DNA from 3 places in the Streptomyces sp. NPDC058373 genome. Region 3 is predicted to be linked to each of the others. Evidence: predicted binding sites of a transcription regulator. Region 3 holds the regulator's gene; each other region holds the start of a gene.
The links. The regulator HrcA, encoded in region 3, represses chaperone genes, less so after heat shock. The targets are predictions, from matches to a motif close to TTNGCACTCNGNNNNNCNGAGTGCNAA.
Positions count from the first base shown of each region.

Region 1: a site for HrcA is predicted at 3,209-3,235, ahead of groL (chaperonin GroEL). Genes of this name have one in related genera too.
Region 2: a site for HrcA is predicted at 1,824-1,850, ahead of groES (co-chaperone GroES). Genes of this name have one in related genera too.

Region 1 covers NZ_JBHXJE010000065.1:9,392-14,247, reverse strand. The annotation lists gene ACFWMZ_RS26325 (hypothetical protein) at 1-20, opposite strand, end outside; gene ACFWMZ_RS26320 (hypothetical protein) at 17-259, opposite strand; gene ACFWMZ_RS26315 (hypothetical protein) at 467-952, shown strand; gene ACFWMZ_RS26310 (50S ribosomal protein bL37) at 1,087-1,164, opposite strand; gene groL (chaperonin GroEL) at 1,398-3,020, opposite strand; gene ACFWMZ_RS26300 (cold-shock protein) at 3,553-3,756, opposite strand; gene ACFWMZ_RS26295 (MoaD/ThiS family protein) at 4,210-4,488, opposite strand; gene thrC (threonine synthase) at 4,555-4,856, opposite strand, start outside.
Region 2 covers NZ_JBHXJE010000070.1:11,861-16,716, forward strand. The annotation lists gene groL (chaperonin GroEL) at 1-1,209, opposite strand, end outside; gene groES (co-chaperone GroES) at 1,367-1,675, opposite strand; gene ACFWMZ_RS26890 (polysaccharide deacetylase family protein) at 2,161-3,108, opposite strand; gene ACFWMZ_RS26895 (SAM-dependent methyltransferase) at 3,258-4,475, shown strand; partial or broken gene ACFWMZ_RS26900 (hypothetical protein) at 4,593-4,802, shown strand.
Region 3 covers NZ_JBHXJE010000030.1:31,677-36,532, forward strand. The annotation lists gene ACFWMZ_RS18010 (nitronate monooxygenase) at 1-543, opposite strand, end outside; gene dnaJ (molecular chaperone DnaJ) at 708-1,850, opposite strand; gene hrcA (heat-inducible transcriptional repressor HrcA) at 1,851-2,867, opposite strand; gene ACFWMZ_RS18025 (MBL fold metallo-hydrolase) at 3,089-3,826, shown strand; gene ACFWMZ_RS18030 (DUF3097 domain-containing protein) at 3,836-4,669, shown strand; gene ACFWMZ_RS18035 (hypothetical protein) at 4,678-4,839, opposite strand; gene hemW (radical SAM family heme chaperone HemW) at 4,845-4,856, opposite strand, start outside.

The sequences.
Region 1 (4,856 bases), on a different contig from region 3:
CAGGCATCGTCGTCACTCATCGCTGCCGGGCCCTCTCCAGCACGGCGCTGAGCCGGTCGGCGGTCTCGACGTTGCACCGCCCGAGGTCGACGAGGGGCGCGGGGTCGTTCCCCGCACTCGACACCGGCTCCAGCCCCAGCGAGGGCAGGGTGATCCCGGCCTTCGTCAGTTCGGCGCGGAGCCGGTGCACCGCCTCCTCGGCGGCCCCCACCCGGTCGGTGGTCCTGCGGTGCGCCTCCGTGCCCTTCACGGCGCTCACTCCCTCTCCATCGTCCACGCTCTGTAGTGAGATAGCCCACACAGCGTGTTCAACGCGCCGATGCCCCCGACAGTGGCGCTCCTCCCCACATCCGGGGGTAGCGGCGGGCACACCGGGGGGTGGCGACGGCGCACGGAGCGGTCCGGGTGACCGCCCCGCACACCCCCGCCGGGTCGCCGCACGCCCGCGTACCGCAGGATGGTCGCCATGACCACGACCCGCCCCGGTGCCACCCCCGACGGGGCGGACGAACCGTACGAGCCGGTCTTCACACCCGCCCCGGGCGGCACCCGGTACGTCTACAACCACCGCAATCCGGTGGGCCTCGCCCTGATCGTCCTGGCACCGCTGGTCGCGCTCGGCGTCATCCTCCACCTCCAGGACAGCGGGGGCTGGAGCCGCGAGGAACTGCGGGAGGCGGTCTACGCGGCCGCCGAGGAGATGGACCGGGCCCCGCACGCCCACCACTCCGACCTCGGCTACGCCTGGTCCCTGGAGGAAGCCGTCGACCGGCAGCCGGGCACGCCCTTCATCGGCGCCTCCGCCCACCGCGGCACCGGCCCGGACCGCACCGCGTACACGGTCACCGGCTCCGGCACCTCCGCCGCGTACTGCCTCCACGTGTACGAGGGCCACGACACGGCCGTGGACCGGCCGATCCTCCATGTCTCCGCCGAGGACGGGCCCTGCTGAGCAAGGGCCCGCGCCCCCGCACGCCCCGGAACGCACGGCGCCCCCGCCATCCGCCGGTGGCGGGTGACGGGGGCGCGTGGGTGATCCCGGGCCCTCGGGGGCGACCCCCTTGCCTCAGGACCACCGCACGGAAGTCAGGACTGCGGCCTGCTGCCGTGGTTGGCGCCGTTCTTGCGGCGGGCCTTCTTCTTACGGCGACGCTTGGAGGACATAGCCGCGCTCCTTATCTCTTGAGCGCTTGTTCGCCTCCGGGCGAGTACCTGTCGGCTCCCAAGCGCGGGTCGGTCAGGGTGGCCGTCAGGCCGGGTCCAGCCTCGCACATGGCGGGTGCCGGAGGCGATTTCGCGGACGGGCGGCACCAACGCCACCGGGGCGGCATCCCTCCAAGGAGGGACACCGCCCCGGTGGGCGTGGTGTCGGACGGGCCGACCGGAGGCGAGTCCGGTCAGAAGTCCATGTCACCGCCGGGCATGCCACCCGGGGCGGCGGCGGCGGACTTCTCCGGCTTGTCGGCGATGACGGCCTCGGTGGTGAGGAAGAGGGCGGCGATCGACGCGGCGTTCTGGAGCGCGGAGCGCGTCACCTTGGCCGGGTCGAGGATGCCCTCGGCGATCATGTCGACGTACTCACCGGTCGCGGCGTTGAGGCCGTGGCCGACGGCGAGGTTGCGCACCTTCTCCACGACCACACCGCCCTCCAGGCCGCCGTTGACGGCGATCTGCTTGAGCGGGGCCTCCAGGGCCAGCTTGACGGCGGCGGCACCGGTGGCCTCGTCGCCCTCCAGCTCCAGCTTCTCGAAGACCGAGGACGCCTGGAGCAGAGCCACGCCACCACCGGCGACGATGCCCTCCTCGACGGCGGCCTTGGCGTTGCGCACCGCGTCCTCGATGCGGTGCTTGCGCTCCTTCAGCTCCACCTCGGTGGCGGCACCGGCCTTGATGACGGCCACGCCGCCGGCCAGCTTCGCCAGACGCTCCTGGAGCTTCTCGCGGTCGTAGTCCGAGTCGCTGTTCTCGATCTCGGCGCGGATCTGCGAGACGCGGCCGTTGACCTGCTCGCTGTCGCCGGCACCGTCGACGATCGTGGTCTCGTCCTTGGTGATGACGACCTTGCGGGCGCGGCCCAGCAGGTCGAGACCGGCGTTCTCCAGCTTGAGGCCGACCTCCTCGGAGATGACCGTGCCGCCCGTGAGGATGGCGATGTCACCGAGCATGGCCTTGCGGCGGTCGCCGAAGCCCGGGGCCTTGACGGCGACGGACTTGAAGGTGCCACGGATCTTGTTGACCACCAGGGTCGACAGGGCCTCGCCCTCGACGTCCTCGGCGATGATCAGCAGCGGCTTGCCCGACTGCATGACCTTCTCCAGCAGCGGGAGGAGGTCCTTCACGTTGCCGATCTTGGAGTTGACGATGAGGATGTACGGGTCGTCGAGCGACGCCTCCATCCGCTCCATGTCGGTGGCGAAGTACGCCGAGATGTAGCCCTTGTCGAAGCGCATACCCTCGGTGAGCTCCAGCTCCAGACCGAAGGTCTGGGACTCCTCGACGGTGATGACGCCTTCCTTGCCGACCTTGTCCATCGCCTCGGCGATGAGCTCGCCGATCTGCGTGTCGGCGGCGGAGATGGAGGCGGTGGAGGCGATCTGCTCCTTCGTCTCCACGTCCTTCGCCTGCTCCAGCAGGGCGGAGGAGACGGCCTCGACGGCCTTCTCGATGCCGCGCTTCAGCGCCATCGGGTTGGCACCCGCGGCGACGTTGCGCAGACCCTCGCGGACGAGCGCCTGGGCCAGGACGGTCGCGGTCGTCGTGCCGTCACCGGCGACGTCGTCCGTCTTCTTCGCGACCTCCTTGACCAGCTCGGCGCCGATCTTCTCGTAGGGGTCTTCGAGCTCGATCTCCTTGGCGATGGAGACACCATCGTTGGTGATCGTGGGGGCGCCCCACTTCTTCTCGAGGACGACGTTGCGGCCCTTGGGGCCAAGGGTGACCTTGACGGCGTCGGCGAGCTGGTTCATCCCGCGCTCGAGACCGCGCCGCGCCTCCTCGTCGAACGCGATGATCTTGGCCATGTGAAGTGGTCCTCCCAGGACTGGGGGTCCCCCCGGACTCTGTCTGGGGGAGGGTGGATACTCCGGACCGTGCTGGCGCCCGCGACGGACGGCCTGCCTGCCTCGCGGTTCCTTGCCCCGCGTGGCCTGCGGGCCTCACCGACCCGGTCCTTCTGTCACTCTCACTCGGAGAGTGCTAACGCCAATAATTAGCACTCGGGGTAGGAGAGTGCAAGGCGCTAGGGGCCCTTGGGCCCCGCGCCCCCGGTTTGGTTCGGCTCTTCGGCGCCGGGTCCGAGGTGGCCTCAGGCGCCGGCCGGGCTCGAAAGACGGCCTCACGCGCCGGCCGGGCTGTCTTGTGCCGCCCTGTCCGCTCACCGGCGCGCGTCACTGATGGCCTCAAGCGCCGGCCTGGCTGTCATAGCCCGGCCGGCGCTTGAGGCCCCCGTGCGGCGCGGGGCGGCGCCGAGGTGGGTCGTGGGCGCGCGGCAAGCAGAGGGCCCGCCCCCTGTTCGGGGGCGGGCCCTCTGGTGAGTGTGGTGCGGTCGGCGCCTCAGGCGGCCACACGGACCATGTCCGCCTGCGGCCCCTTCTGACCCTGCGAGATCTCGAATTCGACCCTCTGACCCTCTTCAAGGGTGCGGTAGCCGTCCATCTGGATCGCGCTGTAGTGGACGAAAACATCCGCACCACCGTCGACCGCGATGAAGCCGTAGCCCTTCTCCGCGTTGAACCACTTGACGGTGCCCTGAGCCATGCCTAACTCCCCTATTACTGGCCCTTGCACAGGCCCGCACTTCGCGGACCCGGGTCAGACCTCACCCCCCAACCCGCGGTCGGGGGTGTGCGCCGGAACGCGTCGACCGCCGCTGAATGTATCTGCCCAACTGCCGTCTGCAACAGGTCAGTCGGACGAGAAATCCGGGCGCCGGGGAAGGGCGGAACCGGGAGGATGCGCCGGAGTTCCGGGCAAGTCGGGCCCGGCAAAAGGCGCGCAAGGGGGCGAACAGCCGGGTCACTTTGGCTGCTTCTTGTCGCGGAAAGAACGGCGCCTCATATGCTCCTGGCACAAACGCCGGAGCCTGTTCCCCAACTCTATCGCGCTCAACCCTGCAGAATTGCCCCCTCCGCTTTCCGGTGAGGGAAAGGAACGGAGAGGGCAATTCGGTGGTGCGGGACGGAGCGGAGCCGCGCGGGCGCGGCGCGGGGCTCAGCAGCCGCCTGCGACCGCCGGGATGATCGAGACGCCGGCGCCGTCGGGCGTGGCGGTCTGAAGCCCCTGCTCGAAGCGGACGTCGTCGTCGTTGACGTAGACGTTGACGAAGCGGCGGAGCTTGCCCTGGTCGTCGAGGACGCGGGCGGCGATGCCGGAGTGGTTCTTCTCCAGGTCGGCGATGACCTCGGCGAGGGTGGCGCCCTCGGCGGCGACCTCGGACTGGCCGCCGGTGTAGGTGCGCAGGATGGTGGGGATGCGGACGTTGACGCTCATGGGACAGCCTTCCGGGAGCTGGGCGGCGGGACGGGTGGGCGCGTCGGGAACGCGCGGGCGACGGCGTCAGGAGGTGGCGAGACCGGCGGCGCGGAACGCGTCCAGGTCGGGCCGGATGGTCGCGGTCGGCCCGGTGGTGGGCGCCACGGCGTCCAGGGTCTTGAGGCCGTCGCCGGTGTTGAGGACGACGGTGGTGAGGGACGGGTCGAGCAGCCCGGCCTCGATGAGCTTGCGGGTGACGCCGACGGTCACGCCGCCCGCGGTCTCCGCGAAGATCCCCTCGGTACGGGCGAGCAGCTTGATGGCGTCGACCACCTGCGCGTCGTCCACGTCCTCGACGGCGCCGCCGGTGCGGCGGGCGATGTCCA
Region 2 (4,856 bases), on a different contig from region 3:
GGTCGCGGAGATGGCGTCCTCCAGACGGTGCTTGCGCTCCTTCAGCTCGACCTCGGTGGCCGCGCCGACACGGATCACGCAGACGCCGCCGGCCAGCTTGGCGAGGCGCTCCTGGAGCTTCTCGCGGTCCCAGTCCGAGTCGGTCGACTCGATCTCGGCCTTGATCTGGGCGACGCGGCCCTGGACGTCCTCGGCGTTGCCGCCGCCGTCCACGATGGTCGTGTCGTCCTTGGTGACGGTGACGCGGCGGGCGGTGCCCAGCACGTCCATACCGGCCTGGTCGAGCTTGAGGCCGACCTCCTCGGCGATGACGGTGGCACCGGTGAGGGTGGCCATGTCGCCGAGCATCGCCTTGCGGCGGTCACCGAAGCCGGGCGCCTTGACGGCGACGGCGTTGAACGTGCCGCGGATCTTGTTGACCACCAGGGTCGACAGGGCCTCGCCCTCGACGTCCTCGGCGATGATCAGCAGCGGCTTGGAGCCACCCGCCTGGATGACCTTCTCCAGCAGCGGCAGCAGGTCCTGGATGGAACCGATCTTGCCCTGGTGGATCAGGATGTACGGGTCGTCGAGGACGGCCTCCATACGCTCCTGGTCGGTCACCATGTACGGCGACAGGTAGCCCTTGTCGAAGGCCATGCCCTCGGTGAAGTCCAGGTCGACACCGAAGGTGTTGGACTCCTCGACGGTGATGACACCGTCCTTGCCGACCTTGTCCATCGCCTCGGCGATGAGCTCGCCGACCTGCTTGTCCTGCGCGGAGAGCGCGGCGACGGCGGCGATGTCGGACTTGTCGTCGATCGGGCGCGCGGTGTCGAGCAGCTCGGCGGAGACGGCGGCGACCGCGGCGTCGATGCCCTTCTTCAGGGCGGCCGGGGAGGCACCGGCGGCGACGTTGCGCAGGCCCTCGCGGACCAGCGCCTGGGCCAGCACGGTGGCGGTGGTGGTGCCGTCACCCGCGATGTCGTTGGTCTTGGTCGCCACCTCCTTGACGAGCTGGGCGCCGAGGTTCTCGTACGGGTCGTCGCACTCGACCTCACGGGCGATGGTGACGCCGTCGTTGGTGATGGTCGGGGCGCCGAACTTCTTGTCGATGACGACGTTGCGGCCCTTGGGGCCGATGGTCACCTTGACGGTGTCGGCGAGCTGGTTCACGCCGCGCTCAAGGGCGCGACGGGCGTCCTCGTCGAACTTCAGAATCTTCGCCATGGGAGCTTTTCGAATCCTCTCGGAGCGGCCTGCCGCCGCGCTCTCGAAATGAAACGCGCCCCTCGCCACCCGGCAAACACTCGCGGGGGCCAGGGGCGCGCTTCAGGAAAAAGGTGGAGTCTGCCGTCCGGTCTGGCGACCGGACGCCTCCGGCCTGCTACTTCTCGATGATGGCGAGAACGTCGCGGGCCGAGAGGACGAGGTACTCCTCGCCGTTGTACTTGACTTCGGTGCCGCCGTACTTGCTGTACAGCACGACGTCGCCGGTCTTGACGTCGAGCGGCAGGCGCTCGCCGTTCTCGAAGCGGCCCGGGCCCACAGCGAGGACGACGCCCTCCTGGGGCTTCTCCTTCGCGGTGTCCGGAATGACCAGGCCCGAAGCCGTGGTCTGCTCGGCGTCGAGCGGCTGGACCACAATGCGGTCCTCAAGCGGCTTGATGGCAACCTTGGAGCTGGCGGTCGTCACGATCCGACCTCCCCCTTCGGAGATCTCACGGGGTTAACTGATCTGAGTGTGGCGACCAGGTCGATCCGTCGTCGCGGGTGCCGGACCTGCCCGTCGCTGTGTTGGCACTCTCCTTCGGGGAGTGCCAGACCTGAGACTATGACCGCGATTAGCACTCGGTCAAGCGGAGTGCCAATGCGCGCGGCGCGCGCCGGCACTTGCCCGCCTGCGAACGGGCCCCTCCGCCCGAACCTCAGCCGTCCACCGGGCCCTCACGCCGGGGCTGATCCCGACCCCAGCCACCCCGAGCCCGGCCCGCGTTCGAGGCCATCAGTGACCGGCCCGGCCGCACGGCGCCGCACCAGACCCAGCCCGGCCGACGCTTGAGGCCACCCGGCTCGGCCGGGCCGAAGACTCGCCGCTCCGCGGCTCATCGGGCTCAAGCGCCGGCCGGGCTGAAATGTGGCCTCAAGCGTCGGCCGGGCTGAGGTCGGCCGGGCCGAGGCTCAGACGTAATCCTCCAGCCGGGCCACGGCGTACCCCTTCGCCGTGATCACCTTCATGGCCTGCCGCACCATGTCCGGCATGCTCCCGTCCCAGTCGTCCGTCCCCCGGAAATGGGTGAGGATGATGTCCCCGGGATGCAGATCCCGGTCCCATTCGCGGTAGTCGACCCGGTCGGTGAACGCCTCGGCGTTCCACAGCGGGACCGCCTCGATGCCGCACTCCTTCGCCGCCTTGAGGGTGTCCTGGTTGTAGTTGCCGTAGGGCGGCCGGAAGAGCCGGGGCCGTTTGCCGTACTGCTTCTCGATGGTGTCCTGCATGCCGCAGATCTGGTGGTGCTGCTCCTCGTAGGAGAGCCCGGGCAGGTAGGGGTGGTCGAGGGTGTGGTTGTGGAGGGCGGTGCCCTGCTTCTGCATGGCGCGGAAGTACCCGTAGTCCTCGCTGGCCAGGTAGTCGCTGAGGAACGCCGAGTAGGGGATGTCGAGTTCCTCCATCATCCGCAGGAACTCGGGGTCCTTCTCGGCCCCGTCGTCGATGGTCAGGAAGACCACCCGCTCCTTGACGGGGACGGTGGTGAAGACGTGCGGCAGGTTCTCCTGGCCCGCGACCTCGAAGCCGTCGCGCGTACTGAGGGTGGGTTTGGCCTCGGGCGGGGCGGGCGCGGTCAGCGGCACCTGCGCCAGGCCCCACTTCCGGGCGGCGGCGGCGATGGCGGCCTGCTTCTTGGCCAGCCGTCCCGCCTTGGTCTCCGGCGCGGGCCCCTGCTGCCCGGAGGCCCCCGGTGCGCCCGCCCCCGCGGGCCCGCCCTCCGCGCCGAGGGCACACCCGGAGAGCAGCGCGGCGGCGGTGAGCCCGGCGGCGACGAGCCGGGCGGTACGGGTGCGGCGCAGCAGGCCGCCAGAGCGGCGCCCCGACCCGACCCTTTGATCCTTTTGTCGTACTTGTCCCATGAGGCCGCATCCTGGCAGCGCCCCGCGCCCCCACCGCCCCGACACCGCGAGTGGCGGGCCCCGGTCCACCGAGTGGCCGACAGGGGGCGGGAGGGGCGGGGTACGCCCCGGCGGAGTGGAGCCGCCCCCGCCTCCCGGAGAATGGCCGGGTGACCGATCTGGACTCCTTCACCGCCCTGCTCACCCCCGAGGGCCGCGCCCTGCTCGACGCCGTCGCGGGGCACGACCCGGCCGACGAGCTGGCCACCGCGACCCGGCTGCGCCGCGACCACCCGGCGCCGCTGGTCTCGGCCGCGCTGGGACAGGCGCGGCTGCGGCAGCGGGCGGCGGTCAAGTTCGGTCCGGACGCGGCCCGGATGTTCTTCACCCCGCACGGCGTGGAGCAGGCGACCCGTACCGCGGTCGCCGCCCACCGCGCGGCCCGGCTGGCGGCGCTCGGCGTCCGTACCGCGGCCGACCTGTGCTGCGGGATCGGCGGCGACGCGATCGCTCTGGCACGGGCCGGGGTGCGGGTCCTCGCGGTCGACCGGGATCCGGTGACGGCGGCCGTGGCGCGGGCCAACGCGGAGGCGCTGGGGCTGGCCGACCTGATCGAGGTCCGCGAGGCGGAGGTGGCCGAGGTGGACACCTCCGGCTGCGACGCGGTCTTCGTCGACCCCGCGCGCCGGGGCGGACGCGGCGGCCGGGTCTTCGACCCCGAGGCGTACTCCCCGCCGCTCTCCTGGGCGGTCGAGGCGGCGCTGCGCGCCCCCGCGGCCGCCCTGAAGATCGCGCCGGGCGTCCCGCACGAGACGATCCCGCCGCAGGCCGAGGCCGAGTGGATCTCGTACGGCGGGGAGGTGAAGGAGGCCGTGCTGTGGTTCGGCGGCGCCCACGCGCCCGAGGGCGTACGCCCGGCACCCGGTTCGGTCCGGGCCACCCTGCTGCCCGCCGGCGACCAGCTCTGGAGCCCCGAGCCGCCGCCGGACGTGGCGGCGGGCCCCGTGGGGCGCTACCTCTACGAGCCGGACGGCGCCGTGATCCGCGCGCACCAGGTCGCGGAGGTCGCCGAGCGGGTCGGCGGCCACCTGCTCGACGAGACGATCGCCTACGTCACCTCGGACATCCTCCACCCGACCCCGTTCGCCACCGCGTACGAGATCACCGACGTGCTCCCGTTCAACCTCAAGCGCCTCAAGGCCCTGCTGCGGGAGCGTGAGGTCGGCGTCCTCACTGTGAAGAAACGGGGTTCGGCGGTGGAGCCGGAGGAGGTGCGCCGCCGGATGAAGCTGCGCGGGCCGCACGCGGCGACGGTCTTCCTCACCCGGGTGGCGGGGGCTCCGACGATGCTGGTGGGCGGGCCCGTCTCCAGCCCGGCCGGCGGTTGAGGCCACCACCCGCAGCCCAGCCCGGCGGGGGAACCGGAACAACCCCCTCCCCGCTTCCCCAAGGAACTTCTGCAAAAACTCCTTTGCAAACCTCCCCACCCTGCCTACGCTCCCCCCATGACCCAGCAGACACCCCCAGAGCCGCCCCCCGCAGGGACAAGCCCAGCCACTCCGACGGCATCCCCTGCCGGTCCCGTCCGCCGGGTCGACATCGGCCGCGATCCCGCCGCCCTCAAGGCCCTCACCCACCCCCTGCGGATCAAGCTCCTCGGGCTGCTGCGCACCGACGGCCCCGCCACCGCCAGCGAACTGGCGGCCTCCACCGGCGAGACCTCCGCCTCCACCAGCTACCACCTGCGGGTTCTGGCCCGGCACGGCTTC
Region 3 (4,856 bases):
GCCCTGGTGGCCGCCGGCCTCGACGCCCTGGACGCAGAGCGCGTCGGCCCCGGCCTCCTCGGCGGCGCGGGCCTCCTCGGGCGTGGTGACGGTGACGGCGGTGCGGGTCCCGGCGCGCCGGAAGGAGTCGATCACCTCGGCGCCGGGGCAGCCGAAGGTGAAGGAGACCAGCGGTACGGGATCGTCGAGGAGGATGGCGAGTTTGGCGTCCCAGTTGTCGTCCTGGCCGCACTCGCTGTCGCCGAGCGGTGTCTCGTACCAGGCGGCCTCCCCCGCCAGCTGGTGGCGGTAGACCTCGACGGTGGCGGGGTCGGCGCACTCGGGCTGCGGGAGGAAGAGGTTGACGCCGAACGGGCGCGAGGTGAGCGCCCTGAGCTGGGTGATCTCCTGGTACATGCCGTCGGCGGTCTTGTAGCCGGCGGCGAGGAAACCGAGCCCCCCGGCGTCGCTGACGGCCGCCGCGAGGGCGGGGCACGAGCCGCCGCCGGCCATCGGGGCCTGCACGATCGGGACATCGCAGAGGTCGGTCAGCGCACGGGACATGACCGCATCGTGCCATGTCCCCCGCATCCCGCCGAATCTCGACTCCTCCCCATCCGCCGGGCTCCCCGCGCCGGCCCCGCCCGGACGGATCCCCGGGAAACGCCTCGGGGCCCGGCCCCGCCGTCAGGCGGTGCCGGGCCCCGGAACGTGCGGGTCCGGACGGCTCAGGAGCGGCCGTTGAACGCGTCCTTCAGGCGGGAGAACAGGCCCTGCTGGCCGGGCTGGAACTGGCCGGTGGGCCGCTCCTCGCCGCGCAGCTTGGCCAGTTCGCGCAGCAGGTGCTCCTGCTCGGCGTCGAGCTTGCCGGGCGTGGTCACCTCGACGTGCACGATCAGGTCGCCCCGGCCGCCGCCGCGCAGGTGCGTGACGCCGCGGCCGTGCAGCGGCACCGACTGGCCGGACTGGGTGCCGGGCCGGATGTCGATCTCCTCCATGCCGTCCAGCGTCTCCAGCGGCACCTTGGTGCCGAGGGCCGCGGCCGTCATCGGGATGGTGACCGTGCAGTGCAGGTCGTCGCCGCGGCGCTGGAAGACCGAGTGGGGCAGCTCGTGGATCTCCACGTACAGGTCGCCGGCGGGGCCGCCGCCGGGGCCGACCTCGCCCTCGCCCGCGAGCTGGATGCGGGTGCCGTTGTCGACGCCGGCCGGGATCTTCACCGTCAGCGTGCGGCGCGAGCGGACCCGGCCGTCCCCGGCGCACTCCGGGCAGGGGGTGGGCACCACGGTGCCGAAGCCCTGGCACTGGGGGCAGGGGCGGGAGGTCATGACCTGGCCGAGGAAGGACCGGGTGACCTGGGAGACCTCACCGCGGCCGCGGCACATGTCGCAGGTCTGCGCGGAGGTGCCGGGGGCGGCGCCCTCACCGTTGCAGGTGTTGCAGACGACGGCCGTGTCGACCTGGATGTCCTTGGTGGTGCCGAAGGCGGCCTCGTCCAGCTCGATGTCGAGCCGGATCATGGCGTCCTGGCCGCGCCGGGTGCGCGAGCGGGGGCCGCGCTGGGACGCCGTGCCGAAGAAGGCGTCCATGATGTCGGAGAAGTTGCCGAAGCCGCCCTGGCCGAAGCCGCCCGCGCCGCCTCCGCCGCCGTTCTGCGACATGGGGTCGCCGCCGAGGTCGTAGACCTGCTTCTTCTGCGGGTCGGAGAGGACCTCGTAGGCGGCGTTGATCTCCTTGAAGCGCTCCTGCGTCTTGGGATCCGGATTGACATCCGGGTGCAGCTCGCGGGCGAGTCTGCGGAATGCCTTCTTGATCTCGTCCTGGGAAGCGTCGCGGCGCACGCCGAGTACGGCGTAGTAGTCCGTGGCCACTTACGACTCCGCCAGGATCTGTCCGACGTAACGTGCCACTGCGCGTACCGCTCCCATCGTTCCGGGGTAATCCATGCGGGTCGGTCCGACCACGCCGAGTTTGGCGACTGCCTCGCGTCCCGAACCGTAGCCGACCGAGACGACCGACGTGGAGCTGAGGCCCTCATGGGCGTTCTCATGACCGATCCGTACGGTCATGGCCGAATCCTTCGCCTCACCGAGGAGTTTGAGCAGGACGACCTGCTCCTCCAGCGCCTCCAGGACGGGGCGGATGGTGAGAGGGAAGTCATGCCCGAAGCGCGTGAGATTGGCGGTGCCGCCGATCATCAGCCGCTCCTCGGTCTCCTCGACCAGGGTCTCCAGGAGCGTGGACAGCACCGTCGAGACGGTGGGCCGGTCCTCGCTCTCGAAGGCCTCCGGAAGGTCCTGCACCAACTGCGGGACGTCGGCGAAGCGCCGCCCCGCGACCTGGCTGTTCAGCCGGGCCCGCAGGTCGGCCACGGAGGACTCGCCGAACGGCGCCGGGCAGTCGATCATCCGCTGCTCGACCCGCCCGGTGTCGGTGATCAGCACCAGCATCAGCCGGGCCGGGGCCATCGACAGCAGCTCCACGTGCCGGACCGTGGACCGGGTCAGTGACGGGTACTGCACCACGGCGACCTGCCGGGTGAGCTGCGCGAGCAGCCGCACCGTGCGGGCCACCACGTCGTCCAGGTCGACGGCCTGGTCGAGGAAGTGATGAATGGCACGCCGCTCGGGCGCCGTCATCGGCTTCACGTCGGCCAGCCGGTCGACGAAGAGGCGGTACCCCTTGTCGGTCGGGATGCGCCCCGCGCTGGTGTGCGGCTGGGCGATGTACCCGTCGTCCTCCAGCGCGGCCATGTCGTTGCGGACCGTGGCCGGGGAGACGCCGAGCTGGTGGCGCTCGGTCAGCGCCTTCGAGCCGACCGGCTCCTCGGTGCCCACGTAGTCCTGGACGATCGCGCGCAGCACTTCGAGCCTTCGTTCGCTGAGCACCGCGCACCTCCCAGTCGCCTGCCACGCCTCCCGCGTCCCCCGCGGGTCTCTGCTGGCACTCACCTCGCGCGAGTGCCAACCACGTCGCCGACCAGTGTACGGCTGACCGGTACACCTGCGGCAAGGCCGGGGCGGACACGGCCCGGGTCGGGCGGCGAAGTCACCCGGTACCGCCGGGTATGCCGTCGCGTCGCCTGAGAAGGTGGAGGGGTGATGAGGCGATGAACGCGTACGAGACCGCGCGCGGACCCGGCTGGGAGTGGTTCGCCCCCGGCGTCGGGCGGCTGCGGCTGCCCCGCTGGGACGCGACGGCCGGGCTGGTCGTGGGCCCGTCCGGCGCCCTGCTGGTGGACGCGGGCGCCTCCCTGCGCGAGGGCGCCCTGCTGCGCCGCTCGGCCGAGCGCGTCCTGCGCGAGCGCGGGGTCCGGCGTGTGACGCATCTGGCACTGACCCACGCCCACTTCGACCACGTCTTCGGCGCCGCCGCCTTCGCGGGCGCGGAGGTCCACGGCGCCGTCGGCCTCGACGCCGTCCTCACCCACACCGACACGCTGGAGGCCGACGCGGTACGCCACGGGCTGTCCCCCCGCGAGGCGGGCGAGGCCGCCGACGCCCTGGTGGTGCCGCGCCACGCGGTCTCCGGGGAGGCCGTGGTGGAGCTGGGCGGCGTCCACCGGGCCGTCCTCGCCAACCTGGGCCCCGGCCACACCGGCCACGACCTGGTCGTCCTGGTGCCGGGCACCCCCGACGTGGTCTTCTGCGGCGACCTGGTCGAGGAGTCCGGCGAGCCGCAGGCGGGGGCCGACGCGGTGCCCGCGCGCTGGCCGGAGGCGCTGGAGAGGCTGCTGGCGCTCGGTGGCCCGGACGCGGTCTACGTGCCCGGGCACGGGGCGGCCGTCGGTGCGGCGTTCGTGCGGGCCCAACGTGATGAGCTGGCCCGCCGGTTCGCCCTGTCATAACGTCTGCCCATGCGCAGCTACCAGCCGGATCTGACCCCGCCGTGGAAGAAGCGGACGCCCGCCCCCGAGGTCGAGGCGCTCCCCGACCTCGTCGTGGAGGAGCCCGCCAGCGGCTTCTGCGGCGCGGTGATCCGCTGCGAGAAGTCCGCCGAGGGCCCAGTGGTCACCCTGGAGGACCGGTTCGGCAAGCACCGGGTCTTCCCCATGGTGGAGCGCGGCTTCCTGCTGGAGGGCCGCCCGGTCACCCTGGTCCGCCCGAAGGCCGGGCAGGCCCCCGCCGGGCCGTCGCGGACCGCCTCCGGCTCGGTGGCGGTGCCGGGCGCGCGGGCGCGGGTGGCGCGGGCGGGCCGTATCTACGTGGAGGGCCGCCACGACGCCGAGCTGGTCGAGCGGGTCTGGGGCGACGACCTGCGCATCGAGGGCGTCGTCGTGGAGTACCTGGAGGGCGTCGACGACCTGCCCGCGATCGTGGAGTCCTTCGCCCCGGGCCCCGACGCCCGCCTCGGCGTCCTCGTCGACCACCTGGTCCCCGGCTCCAAGGAGTCCCGTATCGCGGCCGCCGTCAGCAGCCCGCACGCGCTGGTCGTCGGCCACCCGTACATCGACATCTGGCAGGCGGTGAAGCCCGCTTCGGTCGGCATTCCCGGCTGGCCCGACGTCCCGCGCGGTCAGGACTGGAAGACCGGCACCTGTCGCGCGCTGGGCTGGCCCACCGACACCGGCGCGGCCTGGCACCGCCGCATCCTCCCCGCGGTCCGCACCTACAAGGACCTGGAGCCGGCCCTGCTGGGCCGGGTCGAGGAACTGATCGACTTCGTGACGGCACCTGCTGAGGACGGATAGGCGACGCCTCAGGGCCGCCGGTGGCGCTTGACCGGCGGCAGAGTCGGGAAGTCGCCCGTCTCCAGCACGACGTCGAGCAGCGGCAGGGGCACGTCCAGCCCGAAGGAGTACGTCTGCTCCAGCCGGTAGTCGGCCTGCTCGCCCTCGCCGTACACCCGCGCGAGGGGCAAGGCGGTCAGTCCACCAG